Regions from separate parts of the Vibrio cidicii genome, predicted to be linked through region 2. Evidence: predicted binding sites of a transcription regulator. Region 2 holds the regulator's gene; each other region holds the start of a gene.

The links. Region 2 encodes PurR, which represses purine synthesis genes. Its sites were predicted from a motif close to TNANGNAAACGTTTNCNTNA; they were not measured.
Region 1: purT (formate-dependent phosphoribosylglycinamide formyltransferase) is a predicted target of PurR. The motif match lies at 7,473-7,492, and genes of this name have one in related genera.
Region 3: purL (phosphoribosylformylglycinamidine synthase) is a predicted target of PurR. The motif match lies at 8,888-8,907, and genes of this name have one in related genera.

What each region holds. Positions count from the first base shown of each region.
Region 1 is NZ_CP035921.1:3,145,752-3,155,671, forward strand. Features, by position in the region: gene EWA64_RS15290 (EAL domain-containing protein) at 1-635, shown strand, start outside; gene pncB (nicotinate phosphoribosyltransferase) at 673-1,986, opposite strand; gene EWA64_RS15300 (NUDIX hydrolase) at 2,271-2,984, shown strand; gene EWA64_RS15305 (isochorismatase family protein) at 3,004-3,645, shown strand; gene ihfA (integration host factor subunit alpha) at 4,059-4,349, shown strand; gene EWA64_RS15315 (RelA/SpoT domain-containing protein) at 4,422-5,198, opposite strand; gene EWA64_RS15320 (thiopurine S-methyltransferase) at 5,495-6,148, shown strand; gene purT (formate-dependent phosphoribosylglycinamide formyltransferase) at 6,229-7,404, opposite strand; gene cdd (cytidine deaminase) at 7,539-8,426, opposite strand; gene EWA64_RS15335 (LrgB family protein) at 8,708-9,385, opposite strand; gene EWA64_RS15340 (CidA/LrgA family protein) at 9,387-9,758, opposite strand; gene sbcB (exodeoxyribonuclease I) at 9,807-9,920, opposite strand, start outside.
Region 2 is NZ_CP035921.1:2,865,358-2,875,277, reverse strand. Features, by position in the region: gene torD (molecular chaperone TorD) at 1-332, shown strand, start outside; gene purR (HTH-type transcriptional repressor PurR) at 637-1,641, shown strand; cyclic di-GMP riboswitch class I at 1,833-1,922, shown strand; gene EWA64_RS14130 (TfoX/Sxy family DNA transformation protein) at 2,041-2,634, shown strand; gene EWA64_RS14125 (TVP38/TMEM64 family protein) at 2,786-3,475, shown strand; gene EWA64_RS14120 (putative signal transducing protein) at 3,479-3,793, shown strand; gene EWA64_RS14115 (alpha/beta fold hydrolase) at 3,801-4,601, opposite strand; gene glgA (glycogen synthase GlgA) at 4,740-6,203, opposite strand; gene glgC (glucose-1-phosphate adenylyltransferase) at 6,193-7,410, opposite strand; gene topA (type I DNA topoisomerase) at 7,918-9,920, opposite strand, start outside.
Region 3 is NZ_CP035921.1:2,435,026-2,444,945, forward strand. Features, by position in the region: gene EWA64_RS12190 (hypothetical protein) at 1-740, shown strand, start outside; gene EWA64_RS12195 (type IV pilus modification PilV family protein) at 730-1,161, shown strand; gene EWA64_RS12200 (AbgT family transporter) at 1,436-2,995, shown strand; gene fghA (S-formylglutathione hydrolase) at 3,041-3,889, opposite strand; gene EWA64_RS12210 (S-(hydroxymethyl)glutathione dehydrogenase/class III alcohol dehydrogenase) at 3,998-5,128, opposite strand; gene EWA64_RS12215 (LysR substrate-binding domain-containing protein) at 5,284-6,171, shown strand; gene tadA (tRNA adenosine(34) deaminase TadA) at 6,198-6,737, shown strand; gene mltF (membrane-bound lytic murein transglycosylase MltF) at 7,166-8,752, opposite strand; gene purL (phosphoribosylformylglycinamidine synthase) at 9,048-9,920, shown strand, end outside.

The DNA of each region.
Region 1 (9,920 bases), 280 kb from region 2:
GGCAACACCCGATCCAGGGGATCGTTAGGCCAGATCTGTTTATTCCTCAAGCGGAGGAATCTGGACTCATCATTCCGATGACGCAGTTATTATTTAAAGAAACGGCGCGACAGTTACGAGCATATAGAGATGTGTTGCCGAACGAATTTCATGTTGGGATCAATATTTCTCCGCAGCATTGTAAGAATGACGATCTTTTTACTGAATGTCAGAAATTTTATGACCTCGTTGATTGCGATAAAACCATACTGGTACTTGAGTTAACCGAGCGAGAGGTACTTGAGTTTTCTGATGCTACCGATGTTTTGTTCCGCAATATTAAGCAACTGGGTTGCAAAATTGCCATCGACGATTTTGGCACGGGGCACTCGAGTTTGATCAACTTGCAAAAAATCGACTTGGATTATTTAAAAATTGATCAGATTTTTATCAAAAATATCGGTGCAGATCCGGTCGCTGAACACTTAGTTGAAAGCACGATTGAACTTGCCAAACGTTTGTCTCTCAATCTTATTGCCGAAGGCGTTGAGTGCGAGGAGCAAGTTGAATATCTGCGAAATCACGATGTGAACTATCTGCAAGGATTTCTATTCGCTAAGCCAGTGCCTTTGTCTGAGTTCTTACAACAGCTTTAGCCATGTAGGCTTTGCTGTGGTCGATTGCTCAGAGCGACTACGCAACATGCTGAAACGCAATGCCCTGCGTTTTTTGCAAACTGGTCAGGGTAGCGATCACCTCATCCATCTCAAGCGGGAGGCCAAAGCGCTGCTTGAGGTTGAGCAGGAAGAAGATGTCTTCACACATCGCCTTTTCTGGTTCGTCACTGATTTTGGCAACGGGTGAGCGGTTACATTCCGCCATTTTGACCACCATGGAAAGCGCTTGATAGCGCTCACCTTGCGCATTTTGCCAATCGCCCATGTCATTGGCAAGGAAAGTACCAATGCCGAAGCTGATTTGCGCACGGCCGGCAAAGTACTCGCAGATATCCAGCGCGCGGGAAAAATCCAGGCCATCAGTAAAAATCAACGTTTTGCTCAACGGGTCAATACCAAGTGATTGATAGTGGCTGATGATTTTATCACCCCAAGTGAATGGGCAACCCGAGTCGTGCCTAACGCCAACATAAGCATGAGCTCTTTGTGGGTTGAAATCTTGCAAAAACGCATCAATACCAATCGTGTCGGTAAGTGCAATCCCCAAATGGCCAGAAAATGCCTCGAGCCATCTATCCAATGCCACGCGTTGTGAGTCCTGTACGTTGACGAGCGCTTGGTGAGCCATAAACCACTCATGCGCCACAGTACCAATTGGGGTGAGTGCAAATTCTTGGGCTAAATGGTAATTGCTTGTGCCGGTAAGTAGTTCAGGAACATGCGCGCGTAAGTAGTCCAACGTATCCCGTTGCACCTTGGCACTGAAACGCCGACGCGTGCCCATTTCAGAAAAACGGAAATTGCTGATGCGTCGCTGCTGCAGTTCATTCTTTAACTGGCTGATTTTATTCGTAAGCACTTGCTCAAACTGCGAGTAGGGGATGGTTTGCCAGTGGCGACGATTTCTCACTTCAGAGATGATGCTCATCACCAAGGTTTCGTACAAGATGGTTTCGTGCCATATCCCTTGGATAGCAACGCGCAGTTGGGATTGACCACTCTGGCTGGGTACTGTCTCAAGCACAACCTGTTGTTGCGGCACAAAACGAAAATGGCGCAGGTATTGGAGAAACTCGTTTGTTAAGTAAGGCGCTTGGTTTTTCAAGTATGTGATTTGTTCGGCTGTAAAGGTGAGCAGCGCCAGCTTTTCAATTTCTTGGCGAACTTCTTCAATCAAATCAGAGAGATCATCATCGGAGCGTACGATCAACTCATAACGTACCTGCGTTTCTGGGTAGAAGCGATACGCCGCTTGCATCATGTTGATTTTATACACATCGAGATCGAGAACGCTCTGAATGATCGGCGATTGAAAAAGTGCTGTGCTCATGAAATTCTCTCCACCCAAACTAGGTTAAGAACATCTTGTTTGTAAGTATGGCAGAACTCTAATCAACTCACCTTGGTTTGTCAAACTTTGTTATTAACTTGGAGTTGCCTTATTGACAAGGCTGCTGTAACGCTAAGTAGATAATGACCAGTGAGCGTAATCACTTTTTTGGTTACACGAGAATTGAGTGTGCTCGCAGTTAATAACAAAACGTTACTTTCATATTGACCTCAAACACCACCACCAGTAAGGTATTGGCAGAACAAGGCTTTGAGAGACGTCGAATGATAGTCACCATTGATATGATTTGTCTGAAATTGGGCGAAAATGGCTTAGAAGTGTTGCTGATTAAGCGCAACAATCCTGAGCGGCCTCAATTTGGTATGTGGTCGATTCCCGGTGGGTTTGTTTTTGAGCACGATTTGAGCGCGCAGAGCGGACAGGCCGCGGATGCGGATTTTGATTCAGCGAGAAGACGCATCTGCCGACAGAAAATTCACACTTACCCCCATTACATTAGTGAACCGATGGTGGACGGAAACCCAAAACGTGATCCAGAAGGGTGGAGTGTGACAATTGCCCATTACGCGCTGCTCAATAAAACTAATGTCGAACAGATAGATAATTGTGGCTTGTGCGACAAACAATTGGGTTGGTTTGCGCTCGAGCGGATTTTAAACGGTGAAGTGGCGTTGGCCTTTGACCATGCCGATTTGATTAAGCTGGCATGGACAAAACTCAGAGCAGCGATTGAATACACTTCGGTGGTGCTGTTTGCTTTGGAGAAAGAGTTTCTCGTCTCTGACATCATTTCTGCGTATGCCCAGTTTGGTGTGGAGGTCAATCGCATGACCATTAAGCGGCGCCTTATCGATACGGGAGTCATTGAAAGTGCCAATAAGATAGCCGCCAGTAGTAGAGGCAAAGGTGGCAAACCAGCCCAAGTTTATAGTTTGGCAGATAAACACGTGACCTATTTTCAAACTTGTCTACGTTAGACCAACGAGGAGAATCACCATGATTCGTATTAACAGAGCAACGACAGCCGCATTAGATGTGGACCCGCAAAAGGGGTTTAGCGAGTTATGTCCGTCGGAGTTGCCCGTCGCTGGGGCGCTAGAGATTGTTGATGAGCTGACACGCAACCATCAAAAAGCGAAACTGAAGCTCGTTTCGCGTGATATGCACCCTCCGGGCGCAGCGTGGGAAGCAAAAACGCCCGCCAACATGCTTGAGCCAGTGGGCTTGCCGGAAGTGGACATCAAATGGAACCCGCATTGTGTGGTTGGCACGCCGGGTGTCGAGCTGCTTCCGGGGCTTCCTGCGGTGCGCGAATACGACTTCCAGATCAACAAAGGTATCGATCCAGATGCGCATCCGTATGGCGCGTTTTATCACGATCAGGCCGAAAAATTATCCACGGGTGGTATTGAGTTTTTGCGCGCCAATCAAATTGATACGGTGATCGTTGGTGGTTTAGCGCTCGACTTTTGTGTAAAAAAATCGATTGAACAATTGATTGCAGCGGGCTTTCGCGTTGTGTTGAACTTAGCCGCCACTAAAGCTGTCTTTGCTGAATCGGCCCCCTCGGTGATTGAACAGTTGTGTGCTTTGGGTGTGACTTGTGTTCAAGATGCAGAGCAAATTGAACTGCTCTGAAGCCAGTGATTTTGACATAAATCACTGGGAGGTGGGGTGATGATGTGCATTAGGTTGCTAACACAAGCTACTGATTAAGTAAGAAGTTTTTCCTTGGTGAACAAAAAACAATCCATTGATATCGAAAATATCAAATAGATTTATTTGCTGATAAGTTCTACTTTATTGGTGAAAACATCTTTATGAGTGAATGCTTTATTAGTTTTTTTGTTGTAATCCTTCAAAAACCAACCTAAAACTGTGGGATTTTTCGTAGCACGGCGAGATTTAGATCAAATAAAAAGTTGGCGTAAATCAGAAGCTTGGCATACACTTTCCGATGTAAGCCCGATATGTTGTTGATTGGTAGGGCAAATTGGTTTGGCGCTACCTACGGTGTAGCAAGGTTTAACATAGCTTTGAGGAAAGTTTTTATGGCGCTCACAAAAGCCGATTTGGCAGAGAACCTGTTTGAGAAACTTGGATTCAGTAAACGGGACGCCAAGGAAACGGTTGAGGTGTTTTTTGAAGAGATTCGTAAAGCACTAGAAAACGGCGAGCAGGTGAAACTATCAGGTTTTGGTAATTTTGACTTACGTGATAAGAATGAAAGACCTGGCCGCAACCCGAAAACAGGCGAAGACATTCCAATCACAGCCAGACGTGTTGTTACATTCCGTCCAGGGCAAAAATTGAAAGCCAGAGTTGAGAATATAAAGCCTTAATCGATTTTCAAATACAAAGACCACGCAATGTGTGGTCTTTGTCTATTTAAGTTGGCCATTTCACCCAGTGTTTTACGCCGCTTCTAGATGTGTCGTCAAATAAGGTTGCCAAGCCTGTTGGTAAAGGTCTTTCGATTGGTTTCTCAGTTGTTTGATTGCGGCCAGCTCCATTTCATTTAAGTCGCGCTGAGCTGCCGAAGCTTGGCGCTCTATGGTTTGGATCTGCTCATACAGATCGTGCTCTGGGCCACTTTTCACATCCGCAATCGCTTTTAAGTGCAGTTGCACTTCGGCCACTAGGTTGGTTTTTGGCAAACGCACCAACAGGTTCAAATCACGGTAGCCTGACTCGGCTGGCGTCTTGAAGCGGTTTTTCACTTTCACAACGCGAGTTTCTCGTGATAACACCTCGTAAACACTCACTAAGCTAGCTACGTCATTGGCTACAATTGTTGCGCGAGCCAAGTCTGTGATTCGACTTGCATCTCCGTTCAACTCTAACGCAATTTTCTCTTTAGCACGTTGCGCCGATTTTACTCCGGCGAAGTAGGGGTGAGTATCGGTCAGCAGGGCTGTACTTTTGACAATGGTTTCCAACTCAAGCTGGGCTTGGTGCGCTTTACTATAAAGAATATCGAAGTCGCTATAGGGTTGAGTCGGTTGGGTGTGAGTTGATTGAATACCGTATAAACCACTCAGGCTGTGACGGAAAAGTTTAGAAGAGACTTGACCTTGGCTGTTGGCACGCGGCTCTTCTTGATTTGATGGAGCATTGGGAATAGCCGCAAATGCGGGGGCACGGCTCAGTAATAAAAGCATCAATGCGGTAGTACGAAGAAGCAAGCTCATTCACTCTCCTTAACTTGTTTGTCCTAGTAAACGGTGTAACTAAAGGCTAAAACACAAATCAAGCTATCTAATTAATTGGGGTGTGATGACGAAAAACAAGACCTAAGAGTCAATACCTTGTGTAACTGTGTTGCAAATCACGTTGTTATGGTTACTGACCTCGATGTCGTCGTTTCTGTTCAGTAGCCAATTTAACGTTGTTCGATTAACACAAGGTGAATGGCCTAACATTTTTCTGTTTTCAGCGCTTCTTTTTGGTTAGGCTAGGGCGAAAGTCACTTTAAAAGAAAGATAATATGAGAGATCCAGAGTTTTGGCACGGCAAATGGGCCGCTAATCATATCGGTTTCCACCTAGAAGACGTTAATCCGTTGCTGGTGCGTTTTTGGCAGGAAACAAAGCCTAAGCGCAGTGATCAGGTACTTGTTCCACTGTGTGGTAAATCGGAAGATTTAGCTTGGCTGGCGACAAAACATGACCAAGTCGAAGGCGCGGAGCTCAGCCACATTGCCGTTCGGGCGTTTTTTGCAGAGCACTTTTACACCCCGACGGTGACCACACTGTCAGGCCAGCATGAGCTGTATCAGTTTGATGAACTCGCCATTTATGCTGGTGATTTCTTCACGGCGCCGCTTTCCAAAGCCGATATCGTCTACGATCGCGCAGCCCTGATTGCGCTGCCCCAAGAGATGCGGCTTGAATACGTGCAGCGAGTGCGTTCGCTATTAAACCCGGGTGGGCGGATTTTGTTGATCACCTTGGATTATCCGCAAGAAGAGATGTCAGGACCGCCTTTTAGCGTTGCACAAAGCGAAGTAGAGCGTCTTTTCGCGGGTATGAAGGTGACACATCTGTTTGACGACATTGCCGATGAACGTCATCCGAAAATTGCGCAAAAAGGGTTAAGCCGTTTTGCTGAGCATGTTTACTTGATTGAAGCTACTGCCTAATTGAGTCGAAAGCAAAAAGGGTTGGCGAAATGCCAACCCTTTTCATTCGTGCAAATGGTATCGCTTGAAACGGTCTTAGTTTAGTAAATCACTTTCACTTTTTTCGCGCTGTCTATTGCGCCTTGAATCGCTTTTTCTAAACTTTGGCGACGAGTGAGGGCAACCCCAAGGCGACGACGCCCGTCGATATCCGGCTTGGCAAACAAACGCAACTGTGTTTGCGGCGCTTCCAGTGCATCGGCAATCCCATCGAAACGGATATTGTCTGATTTGCCGTTGCCAAGTACCACCGCTGATGCGGAAGGACCGTACTGGACGATTTTGCCAATCGGCATTCCTGTAAAGGCGCGTACGTGCAGGGCAAATTCCGACATTTCCTGAGAAATCATGGTCACCATGCCAGTATCGTGAGGGCGAGGTGACACTTCATTGAAGATCACTTTGTCGCCTTTGACAAACAGCTCAACACCAAAAATACCGTAGCCACCCAAGGCGTTGACGACTTCTTCAGCGGCGTACTCTGCGGCTTTAAGCGCGTTTTCTGACATGGCTTGTGGCTGCCAAGATTCGCGGTAGTCGCCATCTTCTTGGCGATGACCAATCGGCGCACAGAAGTGCACACCATCAGCGGCTCTTACCGTCAATAAAGTGATTTCATAATCAAAATCGATAAACCCTTCGACAATCACACGCCCTGCGCCAGTGCGGCCGCCTTCTTGTGCGTATTGCCAAGCCTTCTCAATATCTTGCGCAGATTTGATTACGCTCTGCCCTTTGCCAGAAGAGCTCATCACGGGCTTAACCACGCACGGGATGTTGACCGCTTCAACCGCAGCGACAAACTCTTCGTAGTTATCAGCAAAACGATACGGTGAGGTGACTAGCCCTAATTCTTCAGCCGCTAAGCGGCGAATGCCTTCGCGGTTCATGGTGAGTTTGGCGGCTTTGGCAGAAGGCACCACGTTTAAGCCTTGTTCCTCTAGCTCTACCAGTTTATCGGTAGCAATAGCTTCAATTTCTGGTACGACGAAGGCGGGCTTTTCCGCTTTAATGATTTTTTCCAGTTCGTCGCCATCGAGCATATTAAGCACATAGCTGCGATGGGCCACTTGCATGGCGGGAGCATCTGCATAGCGGTCGCAGGCGATCACTTCCAGACCCAAGCGTTGACACTCAATCGCCACTTCTTTGCCGAGCTCGCCTGAACCCAGCAGTAGTACACGAGTTGCTCCTTCACGGGTAGCTGTACCGAACATAGTTTGTTTTTCCTTAGAGAGTGAGAGCAGTAAGATAATCAGCGAGGGATGATACCCAAATTCACTGCCAAAGCAAACGTTTGCTGGTGCGGGCAAAAGAAAGCCCTGTGTAAAACAGGGCAAACGGAAATGGATTAGATATTGAGGTAAGTCACCGGAATATCAGGGTTGATTACTTCAAGAGTAGATTGGGTGCACGCAAGGTGGCTGATTTTGCCTTTGTGGCTCTCGACCAAAGCCGCCGACTGGATGTTGTCGAAGCGTTCACCATCAAGCAGCAGTTGCATCAAGGCCACTTGCAGCGGTGGGAGGCTAGGATTGAAAGCGGCGTTTTCCGCATAAGCACCCAGATAGGTTTTGCCGCTACGCACTTGCAGAGCGACACCGCTCAAGTTGTGTGTGTAGGGCGCATGGCTTCGATTCATCGCCGAGATGGCCGCTTTGAGCAGCTCGTCACTCTCGTCAGTGGAAAAACCGTGATCGACTTTCGTCATCAAGCCGGACTCAATGCCAAGGTCTGCCGGGCCAAAAGAATCGGGCAGGTAGTCGTGCAGTACTTTCTCGTCGCGCTGAGGTAGCTGAATTTTCAGCACTTTCGCCGTAGAGAGCTCATTCATAAACTGGCGGCAGTGTCCACAAGGGCTGAAGTTAATGGTGATGTCAGCAATGCCTTCTTCGCCTTTCATCCACGCATGGCTGATCGCCGCTTGTTCGGCGTGGACGGTTTGGCCCAGTTGTACGCCATTAAATTCCATGTTCGCGCCAAAATAGAGCTTTCCGGATAGACCGCGAACAATCGCGCCAACATAGAACTCTGAAATAGGGGCGTAAGAATAAGCCGCAGCGAAAGGCAACAGCGCGACACGCAGTTCGTTGTCTGCCAGTCCTGTCTTTTCCAATAGTTCATCGAACTGCTGTTTGGAAAGGGTCGCGTCAAAATGGTCGTCTGAAACGATAGGTGCAAGGTATTGAGAAATTGATGCCGGTGCGCTTGCTAGCGCTTGTTCAATACGACTCTTCATGATGAATCCTTGTTATTGCATGGAAGGATATTCTATGCGAACGACAAAAACCTACAGTGATACATCTCACATTTAAGGGTGCAACGAATTTGCACGTTGCATAGTTAGAGTGAGCTCACACATGTATTCGATTGCATTGAAAATAACTGTTAACGAGGTCGCAGTTTTTCCCAATGCGATTTTTATCTTTCAAAGTCTACAGTTAACACCAATATTGCCATTTTAGCGAGTGATTGACGGTTTAAGATCAACAGGTGCAGGCCCGAGAGTGGGCCTGACCATTAGTGATATGCCCAAATGGCTAAAGCGAAGAAGCAGGGTGCGAGAATCGAGGTAATCACGCCGCACAGGACCAGAGCAAGTGAAGAAAATGCGGCATCTCCAGGCTGCTTCTCCGCGCAGGTCGCGGTACCGAGTGCGTGTGACACCGTGCCCATGGTTAAACCACGTGCAATCGGGTGTTTTATGCCAATGAGATTGTAAATAGGATAGGCGAGAATCGCGCCAAATAAGCCAACCAGCAGCACGAGAATGGCAGCAACCGCCGCTTCGCCGCCCAACTGACTGGAAATTTCCATCGCTATCGGTGTGGTGACTGATTTCCCCAGCAAACTGGCGATTAGCGTGATGTCGGCGTGAAACAGCACAGCAATAGCGGTCGCGGTCATCATCGACATCACACTGCCGATCAGGCAAGCGAAAGTGATGATGCGCCAATTGGCTTTGATTTGCGGCAACTGCTCGTAAAGCGGATAAGCCAGTGCTACCACTGCGGGTTGCAGCATGTAACTGATCCACTGGTTGTCGGCGTAATAGCGTTCAAACGGGATTTTCAGATAAGTAAGCAGCGGGATCAAAATACCGATGCTGATCAGCAAAGGGTTCGCCAACGGCTTGTTGATTTTTATCGCCAGCCAGCGGGCAAAGAAAAACACCAGGAGAGTAACCAGTAACCACATATCAGCTCTCCTTATGCAAAACGCGATCAAGTAGCCAAGAGAGGCTGACTAAAACGATCAAGGTGCCACCAATCGCACTGGCTAAAATGGGTAGCGCGTTGGCGAGTAACAGATCGAAATGCTCCATTAAACCCACGCTGATTGGCACGAAAAGTAAAATCATGTAGCGGATCAACAAACTTGCGCCCGGCTTGACCCACTCGACTTTGACCAGCCCACTCGCCATGGCGAGAAACAGCACCAGCATGCCAATCACGCTGGCAGGAATGGAGGTTTCTAGCCAGTGGGAAATCGCCATGCCGATGTTGAGCGAAAGAAAAATAAGGCCAAATGACAACATCAGGTCAAGTAGGGTTTTCAAAGAGAATTTCATCTTGAGTAGAAACACACTGCTAAGTCAACGCCGTATGGCGCTCGATAATTATGAGATCAAGCTCTCAGTATAGCGGTAAACCGATTTCAATATCGCTATTTTCTTTTCATCGCTTTCGTGCTCATGCACCAAGTTTTCCAAATTGAGCATGTACTCTTCAAT
Region 2 (9,920 bases):
TACTCAACGCTGAACCTGCCAGAATAATGGAAAAACTGATGACAGATCACGGCGTAAAAGTGAGCGAAAATATCAATGAACCTGCGGATCACCTCGCTATTCAACTGGACTTTTTAGGCCATCTAATTATCCGCTCGAATGAGCTGGAACAAGAGCGCCATATGGAAACCGCACTTGCCGAGCAGCAGCAGTTTATTGAAAGCATGCTGCTTTCTTGGCTGCCGCAATTTTACCAGCAGTGTATTCAACACGACCAATTTGGCTTCTATGCCAGTGTCGCAAAACTATTAATTGCATTTTGTAAACTGGACAGTGACTATTTACTTAGATAATAATTACAGGCTTATCAATAGAGCAATCACTCGAGTGAAGCTTAACCAATAAAGTGTGAACACGGATACAATATTCGCGTGCTGAGCTGGTTGCCTGCTGACGTATCTCGATATAAAATTGAGACCGCAAACGATAAAATATGAATTTAATGCAAACCGCTGAAAAACAGCGGTTTTTGTGTTTTTTTAGCTAAGCTGCTGCTTTTCTTGGGTCTCTTTCCATGTTCAAGACCGATGCAAAGAAAGGTAGCAAGAGCGTTACCCGGCCAACTATTCCCGCGGTAACCTTGGACAGGACAAGACTATGGCCACAATTAAAGATGTCGCACGTTTAGCCGGCGTATCAACCACGACCGTTTCACACGTGATCAACAAAACCCGCTTTGTTGCAGAAGCAACTCAAGAAAAAGTAATGAAAGCGGTGGATGAGCTCAACTACGCGCCCAGCGCCGTCGCACGCAGTTTGAAATGCAATACAACTCGCACCATTGGCATGCTGGTTACTCAGTCAACTAACCTCTTTTTCTCTGAAGTGATTGATGGCGTAGAAAGCTACTGCTACCGCCAAGGTTATACCTTGATTCTATGTAATACCGGTGGCATCTATGAAAAGCAGCGCGACTATATCCGTATGCTGGCAGAAAAGCGCGTCGACGGTATCTTGGTGATGTGTTCAGATCTGACCGAAGAACTGCGTGAAATGCTCGATAGACACGCCGATATTCCAAAAGTAATCATGGACTGGGGTCCAATTAGCTCACAAGCCGACAAGATCATCGATAACTCGGAAGAAGGTGGCTATCTCGCAACCAAGTACCTGATTGATAACGGTCACAGCAAGATTGCCTGCTTGAGCGGTCATTTTGAAAAAGCGGCGTGTCAGGAGCGAATTCTTGGCTTTAAACGCGCAATGGCAGAAGCGAACCTAGCGGTCAACGAAGATTGGATCTTAGAAGGTAATTTTGAATGTGACACTGCAGTACTGGTCGCCGATAAGATTGCCTCTTGGGACGATCGCCCAACCGCGATTTTCTGCTTTAACGACACTATGGCACTTGGTCTAATGAGCCGTTTACAACAACTCGACATTCGTATTCCCGACGACATATCAGTGATCGGTTACGACAACATAGAACTGGCCGAGTACTTTTCTCCACCGCTTACCACGATTCACCAGCCAAAGCGCCGTGTGGGTAAAAATGCATTTGAAATTCTCCTAGAACGCATTAAAGACAAGGAGCACGATAAACGCATTTTTGAGATGCATCCAGAAATCGTTATCCGCGACACAGTTAAAAAACTGAACTGAGAATGTTAAAAAACAGACGCCATTTCGGCGTCTGTTTTTTGTGTCAAAACAAAATCATTATTGTGACAAATAACCAGATACTGTCGCACACGAGTTTTTCCTCATTTCCCGCAAACTATTACCTGAACCAAGATCACACTTTCAATCCTAAAATGTGATGTTAGTCCAATAGAAATCGTATCCTTTAGCTGTCACGCACAGGGCAAACCATCTGAAAGGGTGGGACGCAAAGCCTCCGGCCTAAACCAAATACTGTTTTGGTAGGTAGCGGGGTTCCCGATGGCAAAAATGCATTACATTAAGTTGACTCTCTAATGACATCTTGTATGCATTGGTTTGCTAATCTCTCGGACCTGATTTATGGGTGGCGTAATTGTAATTACACCGAGATAACACATCATGGATAAACCGATACTCAAAGATTCGATGAAGCTTTTTGAGCAACTTGGTGCGATAAAATCTCGCTCTATGTTTGGCGGATTCGGCCTTTTTGCAGATGAGACCATGTTTGCATTGGTCGTCAAAGATCAGCTCCATATTCGCGCGGATCAAAATACAACCTCATTGTTCGAAAAACAGGGCCTTAGGCCTTATGTTTACAAAAAACGTGGCTTCCCTGTTGTTACCAAATACTACGCGGTAACCGATTCACTTTGGGACAACAAGACGGCATTGATGAGCGTCGCAAGACAAGCTTTGGACAGCGCCCGAAAAGAAAAAGAGCTTCAAGCTGTTGCCAAACCCGATCGTCTGAAAGATTTACCAAATCTAAGGCTGGCAACTGAGCGTATGCTGAAAAAAGCAGGTATTGAAACGGTTGAGCAGTTGGAAATTCAAGGCTCTGTTGGTGCTTATGAAGCGATCAAAAACACGCACAGTGGAAGTGTTAGCCTTGAACTATTGTGGGCGTTAGAAGGCGCTATCAATGGGACACACTGGAGCGTCATTCCTCAAAAGCGCCGAGATGAGCTAGTCAACAAGCTTTCCTCTTAAGCTTGAGTAAGTTTCTGAAAGCCACTTTCACAATGAAGTGGCTTTTTCTTTACTCGGCGTATTCAACGCTGTGCTTAGTTTTTTCGCTTTGTATGAAATTTTTTTGTGCTTTTTCCTGTCTTAGATTAAAGAATTTAACTTGGAAAATACGATGAACAAAAAACTGCTTTTTGGCCTTCTTTTAGTCAGTGTGATGGCTATTTTACTCTATCACTTTGCGCCCTACCTCACTTTAGAAAATGCCAAAGCTCAACAGCAATTACTTAGCAACTTTATCAGCCAACATTGGCTAACGGCCGCAATCACTTATTTTTTTCTATACGTTGCTCTGACTGCTTTTTCCATCCCCGGAGCCACTGTCGTTACCTTACTCGGTGCTGCTTTGTTCGGATTTTGGTTTAGTTTGTTGCTCGTCTCTTTCGCCAGTACCGTTGGGGCTACATTGGCATTTTTAAGCAGTCGATATTTGCTAAGAGAGTGGGTGCAAAAGAAATTTTCTGATAAGTTACAGGCCATTAATCAAGGTGTTGAGCGAGATGGTTCTTTCTATCTGCTATCACTTCGACTAATCCCCGTGTTTCCTTTTTTTCTAATCAACCTTCTGATGGGGCTCAGTAAAATGCCTGCCAGTCGCTTTTACTTAACCAGTCAAATTGGCATGCTACCCGGCACGGTTGTCTATCTAAACGCCGGAACACAAATCGCCGAGATCGATTCACTCTCCGGGATCGTTTCACCTGCCGTTTTGCTGTCGTTTCTATTACTTGGGCTTTTTCCTATGGTAGTGAAATGGTTGATGAACAAATATCGCCCTCAGTCTACTGTAGAGAGTGAACGGTAAAAGATGCGTGTATTTACTGCCAATTCTCCTGTTGAGGCACATATCGTCTGTCAACTATTGAGAAGTGAGAATATCGAGTGTGAGATACGGGGAGAGAATCTGTTCGGTTTAAAAGGTGAGCTACCTGCGACCAGTGAAAGCGACCCCTATATATGGATACATGAACCTCAGCAATACCAGGCAGCAATGAAAATCGTTAGCCAGTACTTGCACCAATCCTGCGTTTCTACTTATTGGTGCTGTTCAAATTGCGGTGAGGAAAATGAGGGGCAATTTGCTCTCTGCTGGTGTTGTGGCGAACCCGACACCAGCAGTTAAACACAGATTAAATTGGAATTTGTCTGCGAATAAAATTGATTGAATAGCGATTAAACTCTTCGGGGCGTTCGACATTGCAAACATGTCCACAGTCGCGGATCTCCAACAGTTCGCTCTGTTTATGAACTGCGACCATCTCTTTTACTGGCTTGATAAACATGTAATCCTTGTCGCCCATCAAATAGAGCGTCGGGATAGGCAGCTCTCTTTCTTTAAAGTAGCGCATCAGTGGGTTAACTTCTGCCGCTAGGATAAACCAGCGCTTGAACTCCTTTTGGCACAATTTTTTGGCCTCACGGATAAACAGGTGCCGAGATTCTTGTTGATTCCTTTGCGGCATCACGATATAGGCAAACAGTTTGTATAGCCACATGTAAGGAAGAATGTGTTTACCCACATTACCAAGTGACACCAAAAACTGCGAACGAGCGTCTAAGCGAGTAATCGCGCCACCAAGTACCATCGATTTCACACGTTCACTTGCCATCTCTGCAAGATTTCTAACAATAATGGTGCCAAGCGACATACCGACAAAATGAGCTGAGTGGATTTTCAGATGATCAAGCACCTGAAGGATATCGTGCGTCACCGCTTTAAACGTGTAGCGGCTACTCATCAGATTTTTAAACAACTGATTCGATTTTCCGTGTCCTCTTAAATCCACCAATAACAGATTGAAGTGTTGTTTATACGCTTTTATCTGTTTAAACCATATTGAGGAGCTACCTCCCGCACCATGGACAAAAACCACCCACTCCTGGCTGGTTGGATGTAAATAGGTTTTATGAAACAGTAACGTTTGAGGCATGGATTATACCGCTCATTCACTCTTAGCTAACTATAGGGCGGAAATCCTACCATAGAAAGGCTCAATAGCGATTTGCGTTGGAATAAAAAAAGCAAAAAGGCACGTAAAAGCGTGCCTTTTACTCAATTTCTGACTTTGTTAACCAATTCTTAGCGCCGCTTTATAAAGGCTTAAGTATTGCTGAGCAGCCTTACTCCAGCAAAAATCTTGCTGCATCGCTTGCAACTGTACCCGGCGGACTTCCGCTAGATTTTGTGCATAGAGAAGTAAAGCGCGCTGCATACTGATCAACAGAGCTTGAGGGGTTGGATCTTGGAAAACAATTCCAGTTGCCTCGGCAGGATTTGCGTCGTAATCATTCACACTGTCCTTCAAACCACCCACACCACGAACGATTGGCAAGGTGCCATAGGCCATGCTGTAGATCTGATTTAAACCACATGGTTCAAACTCAGAAGGCATCAGAAAGAAATCGGCAGCCGCTTCGACCAAGTGTGCAAGTTGATTATCGTATGCTTCGACAAAGACAAGCTTATCAGCAAAACGGGCAGCTACATCTCTGAGTTCCATCGCCAGTAGTGGATCGCCAGTACCGACAATCACCAATTGAGCTTCATGCTTTAAAAACTCACTCAGGATCGGCAACAGATAGTGTACCCCTTTTTGATGGGTCAGCCGGCACACCATACCAAACATCGCGACGTCTTTGACGGGAAGCCCGACTTGTTGTTGCAGTGCCGCTTTACAGTCGCGTTTGCCTTGCTCCATGCTGTGCAAGGTCGCTTCATAGCGCGTCGGCAGGAAGGCATCGGTCTGAGGATTCCAAGCCGAATAGTCACAGCCATTTAAGATGCCCACCAAATCCACAGCGCGGTATTGAAACTCCCAAGCCATGCCATGACTACCCAGTTCGGTTTTAAGCTCTTCTGCATAGGTAGGACTGACCGCATTGATCTTATCTGCGGTCATCACTCCTGCTTTGAGCATAGTGATGTGAGTTGCACTCACCGCCACTTCAGGGACATATCGGCTATGAAACTCAGGCAAGCACTGAAGTTCTTGATAACTGAAAACACCTTTGAACACAGCATTGTGGATAGAGAGGACGCTGCGTGTTTCAGCGAAAAACTCGTTGTTGGCGTAACGATACTTGAGCAGAAATGGGACTAAGCCAGTATGCCAGTCATTGGCGTGCACTATGTGTGGACGAAAACCGATCTTAGGCAACATATCCAAACAAGCGGCACTGAAAAAGGCAAAGCGCTCGCCATTATCAGCATAAGATTGATTGTTTTCCGCATACATGGCTGGTCGATCAAAATACGCAGTACACGCAATCAGATAGACGGGTAAGTCACCTAACATCCGCTGCTTAACTTGATAAGAGGTATGGGGCCAGAAATCCAACTGACTCTCCAACACCACTTCATCGTCAGCAAGACCATCTATCGCTGAATAGGCCGGAATAACCAGCCTAGCGTCTTGCTCAAGTTCAACCAAGGTTTCCGGCAGTGCCCTGGCGACATCCGCCAAGCCACCGCTCTTGATCAACCCTTCAGCCTCAGAAGCAACAAACAAAACAGACAAGTTGCTAGTAGCCAACACGAGCTCCTTTTGGAATCACTACGATGCCCTCTTCCGATACATGGAAGTGTTTCTTATCTTCCTGTAAGTTCACACCAATCTGCGTGCCAGGTGCCACATCGACCTCTTTATCCATGATCACGCGGCGCAACACGCAACCCTCGCCGATTTTCACATCGCCTAACAGGATGCATTCACTGATGTCACACGCTGAAGCGATGTTGCTACGAAAACCTAAGACAGATTTTTCAATTCTTGAACCGCGCACATAACTACCATTGCTGACCAGACTATCAATGATCTGCACGCGACCATTAGCCGAGTCGGTAAACGTCGCTGGTGGTAGTGGTGGGTGATAGGTATGTAGCGGCCACTTACGGTTATATAGCGAGAACGGCGCATCGTGTTTCAAAAGGTCCATATGCGCTTGCCAGTAAGAGTCAATCGTGCCGACATCACGCCAGTACACTTGTTCTTTCTCTCCAGGAATACGGTTTAAGCTGAAGTCGTAGACGAATACATCACCACGTGGGAACATTTTCGGAATAATGTCTTTACCAAAATCGTGCGATGACTCTTCATCATCGGCATCTTCAATCAATTCCGCGAACAGTACCTTTGCCTCAAACACATAGTTACCCATTGAAACTAATGCATGCTCAGGATCTCCAGGGATAGACTTCGGATTCTGTGGTTTTTCTTGAAAGCCAATCATGCGGCCATCAGCATCGACTTCGATGACACCAAATTGTGACGCTTCAGAAAGAGGCATGCGCAATGCCGAAACCGTTAACGACGCTTTTTTCTCTTTGTGATAATCAAGCATCTGCTTGATATCCATTTTGTAGATGTGGTCTGAACCAAAGATACACACTTGATCAGGCTCAGAAAGCTCCATAAAACGTAAGTTCTGGTAAATCGCGTCGGCGGTTCCTTCATACCAACGTTTTCCTGTCCGCATCTGTGCAGGGATCGGGTCGATAAAGCGATCCGTAATGCCATTAATGTTCCATCCCTTCTTCATATGATGGAATAGAGATTGTGATTTAAATTGAGTCAATACGTAGATGCGCATCAGATCAGCGTTAACAAAGTTGTTCAACGCAAAATCGATAAGACGATAGCTACCGCCAAAAGGGACGGAAGGTTTACTTCTCGATTCCGTCAAAGGACGTAATCTTGAGCCTTCACCACCAGCAAGAATCATTCCCAAAACACCAGCCATTCGTTGTTCTCCATTTCGTTATAGTCTGGAAAGATGACTCAGTTACTTAAATAGTTTATGGGGAGTAACTGAGCATAATTATTTGTTTTAAATTTATTTTTCCTGAGCTTTATCATTCATTTTTATCAATATGCTCAAGCGTTACATGACTATTTCATGCTTTTGTATAAGGTATCTCATTGCCAATAAAATACAATTTCAAAAGTGGCATTGTGTGTACAGTACAACCGTTACGTTGGGAAGACGTTAGCCAAGTCACACTCAAACGAGTGTTTAGTTACATAAGTGGAACAATTGGCTCACAGATTACCGACACCTGCCTGTTTACTCAATGATGAACAAGATAAGAAATCGGTGTTAAAAAGAAATGACAGCTTGCAAACCGAGAAAATGCCTAGCACCGCAAGACACATATGATGCAATGGTCGTTGCGAGTAGGCGGTAGGATTGGAACGAAAAAGAGCAGCGATGCTGCTCTTTGATTTTATTATTACATTGACGAGTGGTTTACTTCGCTTTCTTACGCTTATCTGAAATATCCCATTTCCCGTTATCGTAGAGCGCGGTCCAGCCTGTTGGCTTACCGTCTACTTCTGTTCGAACGTAGTTTTCCTTGCTCTTACGACTAAAACGCACTACTGCTTCTACGCCATCGGGATCGTGCGTCGGTGCCGTAGCCAAGTATTGATATTTCTCAGGTAAGCGCTCAACAAAACGCGCTAACTCAGACACCAATGGCGCTCTCGTCTCTCGAGATTTGGGGAAATTGCTCGCCGCCATGAACAGACCTGAGGCACCATCACGCAGCACAAAGTAAGCATCTGAAGTACTACAAGGTAACTCAGGGAAATGTACTGGCTCTTCTTTCGGTGGCGCTACTTCTCCATTTTTCAGGATCTTACGCGTATTTTTGCAACTTTCGCTGGTGCAATCCATATATTTACCGAAACGGCCATTTTTCAGCACCATATCAGATCCACATTTATCGCACTCAACCACTGGGCCATCATACCCTTTCACTTTGAACTCACCGTATTCAACGAGGTAGCCTTCGCAGTTTGGGTTGTTACCACATACGTGCATTTTCCGCTTATCATCAATCAGATAGGCGTCCATCGCCGTCTCACAAATCGGACAACGTTTCTTCGCGCGCAGGGCAGCAGTCTCAACATCCTCTTCAAGAACGTTGATAATGCCGTCTTCATCACCGAGGTTAATCGTGGTTTTACAACGCTCTTTTGGCGGAAGTGCATAGCCTGAGCAGCCTAAAAAGACACCAGTTGACGCGGTACGTATTCCCATAGGGCGCGAACAGGTCGGGCATTGAATATCGGTCATGACGATATGATTCAATTTCATCCCGCCTTCGCTTTCTTCTTGCTCTGCTTTCTCAAGATCTTGAGTAAAATCAGAGAAGAAGTGATCGAGTACAGCCTTCCACAACACATCACCTTCGGCAATTTGGTCCAGCTTTTCTTCCATCCGAGCGGTGAAATCGTAATTCATCAAGTCCTTGAAACTTTCGTCTAAGCGATCGGTGACAATTTCACCCATTTTCTCTGCATAGAAACGACGTTGATCCACTTTGACATAGCCGCGATCTTGAATCGTTGAAATGATCGACGCATAGGTTGATGGGCGACCAATACCTCTTTTCTCGAGTTCTTTCACTAGCGCGGCTTCGGTAAATCGCGCAGGTGGTTTAGTAAAATGCTGTTTCGGCTCAAGCGATTCAAGCGTTAGTTTCTCCCCAACTTGAACTGCAGGTAAAATCGTGTCTTCGTTTTTACCTAACGGTCTTTGTACGCGTGTCCAACCATCAAATTTGAGAATGCGCCCTTTGGCTTTCAACGTGTAATCAGCCGCTTTGACACTCACGGTCGTCGAATCGTACTCCGCTTCGGTCATTTGGCAGGCGACAAATTGGTTCCAGATCAACGAATAGAGTTTATGAGCGTCACTATCAACCCCTTCTAAATCATCAGATTTAATTTGGACATCGGATGGACGTATCGCTTCGTGCGCTTCTTGAGCGCCTTGTTTGCTACCGTAAACCAGCGGATTGGCTGGCAAATAACGTTCACCAAACTCAGATACGATGTAACCGCGTACGGCCTCCACCGCTTCACTACTTAGGTTGGTCGAGTCTGTACGCATGTAAGTAATGTAACCCGCTTCGTACAAACGCTGCGCGAGCATCATGGTTTTCTTCACCCCGTAACCTAAGCGTGTGCTCGCTGCTTGCTGCAAGGTGGAGGTGATGAAAGGTGCTGATGGCTTGCTCTTCGTTGGACGATCTTCACGTTTGCAAACTTCCAATTGAGCTTTTTGCAAAACGGCCATCGCCGCTTGCGTTTCCGCTTCGTTCACAGGACGGAAGGTATCACCAGATTTTTGCGCGACCAAGAGTTTGAACGCGGCCGAATCTGCGGTCATGGTATTCGCGTGCAGATCCCAGAACTCTTCGGGGACAAACGCTTTGATTTCGCGTTCACGCTCCACCAGCAACT
Region 3 (9,920 bases), 430 kb from region 2:
GTTTTACTTGTAAGCCCACGCATAAGTCCAATTTATATGATCCGTCTCGATCTCCAACTTATGCGGGGAGTGGTTCAAAGAAAGGTCAGGATATTTTAGAAAACGTAGCAAATATCTCTGTGTTTCAGGATTTATTTTCCAAGCCTTTGAACGAAAGTAATATGAAAGCGCTCAAAGCCGAGATACAAAGCGATCCTGAAGGATTAGTCATAGACAGTAATACAGTGAGTTATACCCCCGGTGGTTGGGTATATGCATGCGACAATAAAATAGAGGCTGCGTACAAACAAGGGAAACGACGTTTTTGGATTGAAGGCAGTTGTGCCATTTCAGGCAGCGTGTTTGGAAGCTCTACTCAGTCAGTGAATGATTCTAGCCAACTGCTCATTATCAATGGTGTGCTTTATACAAAAAGTATGGGGTACTTTGATGGACTGATTTATCAATATGTGCCACCTAGTCTCAATGTGAAAACGGTTTGGGCAGATTTGTTTACTTCAAGTGCGAATATAGGTGTGTCGCCAACCAGTTTTCAAAGACATGATGTTGATTCCGGCGTATTGGACAACTTTACTTTTCTTCTTGATGGTTCGATGAAGCTCGATGGAGGGATAGGGATGGATACGCAAGGAAGAACCATTCGCTTAAATGGATCTCTTATTCCCTCGTACAATAGGGAGAAAACGCAAAAGTACTTATCTGTACTCGAATGGCAAAAGGGAAGCTGGCATGGTCAATAAGCAGCAAGGCTTTAGCCTTATTGAAGTGATGATTTCCTTCATACTCATTGGGATTGGCGCTCTAGGCTTGGTGAAAATGCAAACTTATATAGAGCAAAGGGCTGATTACGCGTTACGAAGCATAGAGGCATTGCACTATGCTGAGGAGCAGTTGGAGTGGTTTCGAACTCGAGGCGCTTCTGCCGCAGTTCCTGTCGCTGATTACACATTGGATATTAAAACGGCAAGTAGTTCGGTAGCTTCCAATTCATTCATCTCTTCGCCTTACACACTGACGTGGACAGTCAAAGCGGTTCCAGCTCTTTCTGGTGCGCTTAAGAATATAAGTATTCAAGCTTCTTGGACCGATCGCCTTGGTCATCCCCAGTCTGTTGAGCTCAAAACCATGATTTCCAAATACAGCGAGTTTGATACGCACTAAATTGCTTTTCGCTGCTTTCTGTCTTGGTTGCAGATAAAAATAACCACAATGTATTAAAAATTGGTACTGACTTTGTTGCATTTTCATGATTGGGGATGTTGGTGAATTGTTTTTGCCGATCGCATTTTTTGCAAAATATGTCTCCGAATATGGAAAAAGTGACGGAATCTTGTGCTTTTGATTTGCGCTTTAAATAGAATATGACGTTGAAAAAAGGCGAAAGCGATAAGTTATATTCGCCTGATACAGCAACATCATTGATTATGGAGTTACCATGAGTAACCAAGCAGTAAATCAAGCGCCCTCTCCGAAGCCGAGCGGAATGGATCGTTTTCTAAACTTTATCGAGCGGGCGGGGAACAAAATTCCAGATCCCGCTATTTTGTTCTTCTGGGCATTAATCATCACGTGGGCCGCGTCTGCTCTGTTGTCGAATGTGACGTTTGACATTCCTAACCCACGCACAGGTGAAGCACTTGCGATTAACAACCTTTTGACTGGCGAATCTTTAGCAAGCTTCCTCGCAAACATGGTGAAAACTTTCACAGGCTTTGCACCGCTTGGCATTGTGTTGGTGGCGATGCTGGGGGTCGGCGTTGCCGACTCTTCGGGCTTTATCACCACAGGTCTGAAGAAAATGCTCAACTTCACCCCTGCGAAATTGCTCACACCAATGCTGATTTTGGTTGCGATCGTATCGCACACCGCAGCGGACGCAGGCTACGTACTGGTGATTCCACTGGGCGGGATTATCTTCCATGCAGCGGGCCGACACCCTCTGGCGGGGATTGCGGCGGCGTTTGCCGGCGTATCCGGTGGCTTTTCTGCCAACTTTATTCCTTCTGGTATCGATCCTCTGTTGGCTGGCTTTACTCAGACCGCTGCGCAAGTGCTTGATCCTCAATACGTGGTTAACCCTCTGGCCAATATTTTCTTCACAGGTCTTTCCTCAGTACTTATCGTCGCGATTGGTTGGTATGTGACCGAGAAAATCATCGAACCCCGTTTGCAGCATATGCCTGTAGACGTGGATGCCGAAGAAGCGCCTGATCTTGGTTCGTTCACTGACATTGAGTCGAAAGCTTTCCGTTACGCGGGCTGGGCGATGTTGGTTGGCATTGCGCTTTTAGTGGTGGCGTTGCTGCCAGAGAACTCGGCTCTGCGCTCTCCAGAAGGGGAAATCACCGCGTTTTCTGCGCCGATCATGAAATCGATTGTGCCACTGATCTTCATCCTATTTATTATTCCGGGCTATGTGTACGGCAAAGTGTCGGGCACATTTAAAACCAGCAATGACATCATCAAAGCGATGGCGGATACCATGTCGACCATGGGCGCTTATATCGTCATGTCGTTCTTCTGCGCTCAGTTTCTTGCTGCGTTTGCACAATCCAATTTGGGTACCATGCTGGCGCTTTACGGCGCAGAAGGGCTTAAAGCGATGAACTTGCCCGGTGAAGCGACCATCGTTGGCATGATCTTGTTAACCGCTTCAGTTAACTTGTTGATCGGCTCTGCGTCTGCCAAATGGGCGTTGATCGGCCCTATCCTAGTGCCAATGCTGATGGCGGTGGGGATTTCTCCTGAGCTGTCTCAGGCGGCTTACCGTGTGGGCGATTCTGTGTCCAACATCATTTCACCGTTGATGGTGTTCTTCCCGCTGGTGGTGGTGTACTGCCAACGCTACGTGAAAGCGACGGGGATCGGCACACTGGCGTCGCTGATGATGCCATTCTCGATTGCGATGCTGATTGGCTGGACGTTATTCCTGCTTGCTTACTGGGCATTGGGCATTCCGCTTGGTATTCAGGCGCCATACACCTACAGCATGTAAATAAAAGAAAAGCCCGCGACAGCGGGCTTTTTCATATCAGTGCCGTTAGTCGGCTTTGAGGTATTTCGCGTGAAACGCCAAATGATCGGCAATGAAGCTTTGAATAAAGAAGTAGCTGTGGTCATAACCAGGATGCATTCTCAGCGTGAAATCAATATCCCTCTCTTTAGCGACGCTCATCAGAGTTTCCGGCTGGAGCTGCTCTTGCAGGAAGCTATCCGCTTCGCCCTGATCAATCAGAATGGGGGTGCGCACCAAGTGCGATTTAAACAGTTCGACCGCGTCGTAGTGTTCCCAGGCCGATTTGTCGTCGCCCAGATAATGGCGAAACGCTTTCTGACCCCATGGCACTGCCATCGGATGGCAGATAGGGCTGAAGGCAGAAATTGAGGTGTAGTGGTTCTGGTTTTTCGCACCAATGGTCAATGCGCCGTGGCCTCCCATACTGTGGCCGGAAATCGCCTTACGCGTGCTGACCGGAAAATGGGTTTCGATAAGCGCTGGTAATTCATCAACGATGTAACTGTACATCTGATAGTTGGCTTTCCATGGCTCCTGCGTCGCATTAAGGTAAAAACCTGCACCCAAGCCGAAATCGTACGCACCGTCGGGATCATCCGGTACGTGCTCGCCACGGGGACTGGTGTCCGGTGCGACAATCGCAATGCCGAGTTCAGCCGCTTTTTGAAACGCGGCGGCTTTTTGCATGAAGTTTTCATCGGTGCAGGTCAGCCCGGACAACCAGTACAATACGGGGACTGGTGTGCCCGCAGTAGCTTGAGGCGGCAGATAAATCGCAAAGCGCATGTCGCAGCTCAACACGTCCGAATGATGCTGATACTGTTTGTGCCAGCCATCAAACACTTTGGCCTGAGTAAGATTGGTTAAACTCATGGTGACTCCTTTGACGAGGTATTGCCTGCCCAGACAATGTTGCAGCTTTGCTGGCTGCAACATTCTATTATCCGGTCAGCATCGCCCGTCATTGCTGAGGGTTGGCGATTATTTGAAATGGATCACCGAGCGAATGCTTTCACCCGAATGCATCAGCTCAAACGCTTGGTTGATCTCGTCGAGCGGCATGGTGTGAGTAATAAACTCCTGCAGACCAAATTCACCCGCCAGATACTGTTCAACAATACCCGGCAGTTGTGAACGACCTTTCACGCCGCCAAATGCGCTGCCGCGCCATACTCGGCCAGTCACCAGCTGGAATGGACGGGTAGAGATCTCCTGACCTGCGCCCGCAACACCAATGATGACGGATTCGCCCCAACCTTTGTGACAGCATTCCAGCGCCTGGCGCATCACGTTCACGTTGCCGATACATTCGAACGAGAAGTCGACGCCGCCGTCAGTCATCTCGATGATAACGTCCTGAATCGGCTTATCGAATTTCTGTGGGTTGATGCAGTCGGTCGCACCCAGTTGTTTCGCCAGTTCGAATTTCTTCTCATTGATATCGATACCAATAATACGGCTCGCGCCAACCATTCGAGCGCCGATGATCGCGGACAAGCCGATACCACCCAGACCAAAGATGGCAACGGTGTCGCCTTTTTTCACTTTGGCGGTGTTCATGACTGCGCCCATACCCGTGGTCACGCCACAACCCAGCAGACAGATCTCTTCCAGTGGTGCTTCTTTGTTGACTTTCGCTAAAGAGATTTCTGGCAGCACGGTGTATTCAGAGAAGGTCGAACAGCCCATGTAGTGGAAAATGGGCTCGCCATCTTTGTAGAAACGCGTCGTGCCGTCTGGCATCAAGCCTTTGCCCTGAGTGGCACGCACAGCGCTACACAGGTTGGTTTTGCCTGATTTACAGAACTTACATTCGCCACATTCGGCGGTGTAGAGTGGAATGACGTGATCGCCCACTTCCACGCTGGTGACGCCTTCACCAACCATTTCAACGATACCACCGCCTTCATGGCCAAGGATCGCCGGGAATACGCCTTCAGGATCATCACCAGACAGGGTAAACGCGTCCGTGTGGCAAACGCCCGATGCGACGATACGCACCAGCACTTCGCCTTTACGTGGCAGCATAACGTCCACTTCTTCCATCTTCAGTGGCTGATTTGGGCCCCAGGCAACCGCGGCACGAGATTTAATGAATTTGTCTTGAGACATGGAGTGATTCCTTTTCATACATTGCAATCGAGTGGGGGGCGCGGCTAAACGCCCAACCAAGATTGTCAGTATAGTCCTTTCATTTGGCGGTATAATTGGGTCAAAATGAGAATGACTTTTACGGCATTGTAATAATCAGCAACGGATAAGATGAAATGGCGAGTTGGGAAGGGGTGAGTGAATTTGTTGCCGTCGCAGAGACAGGCAGTTTTACTCAGGCAGCAAAACGCTTGGTAACCTCGGTGGCGAATGTCAGCCGAAGGATTGCGTTGCTGGAAGAGCGGTTGGGGGTCAAGTTGCTGCTGCGTACGACGCGTAAAGTCTCGCTCACCGAAGCCGGTCAGGTGTATTACCAGCAATGCCGTGCATTGCTGGAGGGGCTGGAGCAGGCTGAGCTGACGGTGACTCAGATGCAACAAACGCCGAGAGGTAAATTGAAAGTGACGGCGCCGGTTACCTACGGCGAACAGAAAATTGCGCCGTTGCTGAACGACTTCTTGCTGCAGCATCCGAAGCTGGAGTTGGAATTGGTTCTGACCAACCAGAAACTGGATTTGATTGAGCAGGGCGTGGATGTCGCGGTGCGTCTTGGTCAGTTGGACGATTCCAGCTTTATTGCCCGCCGCCTGAGTAATCGCCATTTGTATGTCTGTGCGACGCCGGACTATCTTGCCCAATGTGGCACGCCGCACACTCTGTCTGAACTGACTAAACACAGTTGTCTGGTCGGGACATACGATCACTGGCGTTTCAAAGAAAATCAGCAGTCGCGCTCGATTCGTGTCAAAGGACGCCTCAGTTGCAGCAGCGGCGTCGTGCTGTTAGATGCCGTGCTCAAAGGTATGGGGCTGGCGCAATTGCCGGATTATTACGTCGAAGAGCATCTGCTTTCGGGCCGTTTGGTCGAAGTGCTGCCAAGCTATCGTGATGACCGGGAAGGGGTCTGGGCGCTTTATCCGCAAAACCGCCATTTATCGCCGAAAGTGCGTTTGCTGGTGGATTATCTGGCGCAGCATTTATCTGCACCGGCGATGCCGCTATAATTGCGCCCCCAACAGATGAGGTTTCCATGACAGATACAACCGCCACTTTTACCCCTGAAGATGAACATTTCATGCGCCGAGCGATGGAACTTGCCCAGCAGGCTGAAGCAGAAGGTGAAGTGCCCGTCGGTGCGTTGCTGGTCAAGGATGGTGAGATCATTGCGGAAGGATGGAACCGTTCCATTGGTGCCTGCGATGCCACTGCGCACGCCGAAATTCAAGTGCTGCGCAAAGCGGGTGCGACGCTGCATAACTATCGTCTGCTCGATACTACCTTGTATGTGACGCTTGAACCGTGTCCGATGTGTGCGGGTGCCTTGCTGCACAGCCGGGTTAAACGCATCGTCTATGGTGCGCCGGATCTCAAAGCCGGTGCGGCAGGCACAGTGATGGATCTGTTCAGCAGTCAGGCTGCGTATCACTATGCCACGGTGGAAAAGGGGGTGTTGGAAGAGGAATGCCGCCAGCAACTGCAGGCGTTTTTTCAACGTCGGCGCAAAGAGATCAAAGCGCAGAAAGAGGCGTCAAAGCGCGATGCTGGGCAAGATGATGGCGCGACTAACTAACGAGAAGAGAGATAAGCGGGCAAACATCTACCGAGCGTAGATGTTTGCGAATGATTAAGCGTGATTGACAAGATGAACGAAAATACGGTTACGTGCGCTAATTTTTCTTTTAGTGTTGGCTAATTTACGTTTGCGGCGGTTAGCGGCAACGGTTTTATTTAGGCGTTTTGATTGGACACGACGTCTCAACATCACGACCTCCTGCTTACGACAAAAAATCCCCATCAGCTCTGCTTGTTCCCATCACTGGGAGTGAAGAATGAATGGAAATGGTTGATTGAGAACTCAAGCGCAGTGCGCGCTAAAGCCGCCTCTACTGGCTAATAAGGCGCGTTCAGTGACAACGCGCCAGTAAATAGCGAATGGGCGATTTTAGAGAAACCCTTCCCCAAAAATCAATCCACCAAGAGAAAAATCCTCGGCAGGAACTACTTTTCTGCCGAGACAGATGAGAGCTCGGCTTCATCCGACGGTTCAGATGCAACATCCGATATCTCATCGGGGGTGAGTAACTCTTCGCCTTCAAGCGGTGGAATAACCAATATTTCCCCGTCATCATTGGCTTGTAAATAAGATCGTTGCCCCACATGACCGATGATCGACTGATAGTAGCGGCGAATGTTTTCCACGTAATTTCTCGCCTCATCACCACGGGCAAAGCCGTAGCGGGTTTGGCTAAAATATTTCTTCTGCCTTAGCAGTGGCAATCTCTCTTTGACATCGCCCCAAGAGTCGGGGTTAGCGCCCTGTTTTTTGGTCAAGCGGCGCGCGTCCATCATATGACCGAAGCCAACATTGTAAGAGGCCAAGGCAAACCAAATTTTCTCATGCTGGGGAATCGACTCTGGCACTCGCGAAACAATACGGCGCAGATACTCAACGCCGCCTTTGATCGATTGTTCCGGATCAAGGCGATTTCTCACCCCAACACTTTTCGCCGTAGGTAGGGTCAACATCATCATGCCGCGCACACCCGTTGGCGATTTAGCCAGTGGGTTCCAATGGGACTCTTGATAAGCCAATGCAGCGATCAAACGCCAGTCAAATTCCGCCGAATATTGCTCAAACAGCGGTGCCCATTTCGGTAAACGGCTGTCGAGCGCACGAATAAAGGCACGTGTGTCGACGTAATCAAAGGAACCGATGTGGCCGATGTACTTTTCTTCAAGACGCGCCAGCTCCCCCGATTGGTTCACATCGCCAAAGAACTCTATCAACATGGCGTACAGCGATTCATCTGGCGAACGGCGCACAAACCAAGAGACAGGTTGATCTTCCGTCAGCTCAAAAGCCAGAGCAAGGTCTGGATACAAACGCTGGGCAAGAGAGAGCTCAACCGAATCGGTTACGGTAAAACGCAGTTCACCTTGCGAAACCTTTTTCAGCAGATCGTTGGTGTCAGCGTTGGAGATCACTTGGAAGGCAAGCTCGGGGTAATCCTTCTGCAATCTTCTGAGCGTAGAAGCGTACTGAGATTGTTTAACCACTTGCAACGTGGCCGCTGCGGCGTCATTGATGCTGTCATCGCCTTGCGCTTCGCTGCTGGTGTTCTGTTGCTTTTCTGATTGATAGCTAATGAGCTGCTCAAGGTTGCGCGGACGTAAATCGCCATTCTTGTACACCACTTGTTGGCTGACGTAGTAATACGCAGGTCCCGGGCGAAACTGGTTAACGGCATTTTTGCTTTGGCTCAATCCGGTCGCGATCAGGTCAATGTCACCACGCTTGAGCATTGGAAACAGCTCGGCTTGGCGGTAAGCGGGTTTGATTTCCAAACGCACGCCAAGTTGGTCAGCAAATTGACGGGCCAGTTCATAATCTAAGCCGGCTTGACCATCGGGGCCGATGTAGTAAGAGAGCTGGTTATTGAGCGTTCCCACGCGCAGTACGCCGCGTTGTTTGATCTGATCCAGCTCGCTGGCGGGTTTTGACTCTATCTGACAGGCAGAGAGCATCAGCACGGCGGCCGAGAGTAGAAGATAGTGGCGGATTCTGGCGAACGGGATCAAGCGCATTAACGATATTCTCAAGAAGCAATTGGTCCCTTTATATCAAAGCTCGCTGCACTGGCAAAGTAAAAGCCTGATTTCTCATCGCCGATGTTCAAGCAACAGAACATTTTGCCTGTATTGCTAGTTTGACAAAAAAAATGACGCAAACGGTTGCTTTTGCTGTTACATCACAAAAATAAATCCATTATAATGCGCCCGCAAAGGAGAGGTGGAATCGGCATAAGTTCGCAAGTTTTTCATTAAGTTTTTGAATTTATTCCAATATCACCTTAATCAATTGCATAAGAGACCTAAGCACATGAGAATTTTGCGTGGCTCCCCAGCTCTTTCTGAGTTTCGTGTTAACAAACTTCTGGAACTTTGTCGTGAACAAGCCCTGCCTGTGAGCGGTATTTACGCTGAGTTCATGCACTTTGCCGACCTCAAAACCGAGTTAGACGCTCAGGAACTGGAAAAGTTAGAGAAGCTGCTGACTTACGGTCCAACCATTCAAGAACACGAGCCACAGGGCTTACTCCTGCTGGTGACGCCTCGTCCGGGCACTATTTCTCCTTGGTCTTCTAAAGCAACGGATATTGCGCACAACTGTGGTCTGGCGTCGATCAAACGTCTGGAACGCGGTACGGCATACTACGTTGAGAGCGAAGTGGCGCTGACGCAAGAGCAGGTAACCACTCTGCAAGCCTTGCTGCACGATCGCATGATGGAAGTGGTGTTCACGGAACTCGACGCGGCACAAGCGCTATTTAGCGTGGCAGAGCCAGCGCCAATGACTCAGGTGGATATCCTCTCTGGTGGTCGTGTTGCGCTGGAAGAAGCCAACGTTTCCCTTGGTCTGGCACTGGCGGAAGATGAAATTGATTACTTGGTGGAGAACTTCATCAAGCTGGGTCGTAACCCGAATGACATCGAGCTGATGATGTTTGCTCAGGCGAACTCTGAGCACTGTCGTCACAAAATTTTCAATGCGGATTGGACTATTGACGGTGTTGATCAGGACAAATCGCTGTTCAAGATGATCAAGAACACCTTCGAAACCACGCCGGATCACGTGCTGTCTGCCTACAAAGACAACGCGGCGGTAATGACCGGTTCGAAAGTCGGCCGTTTCTTCCCGGATCCGGACTCACGTCAATACACTTACCACCACGAAGACGCCCACATTCTGATG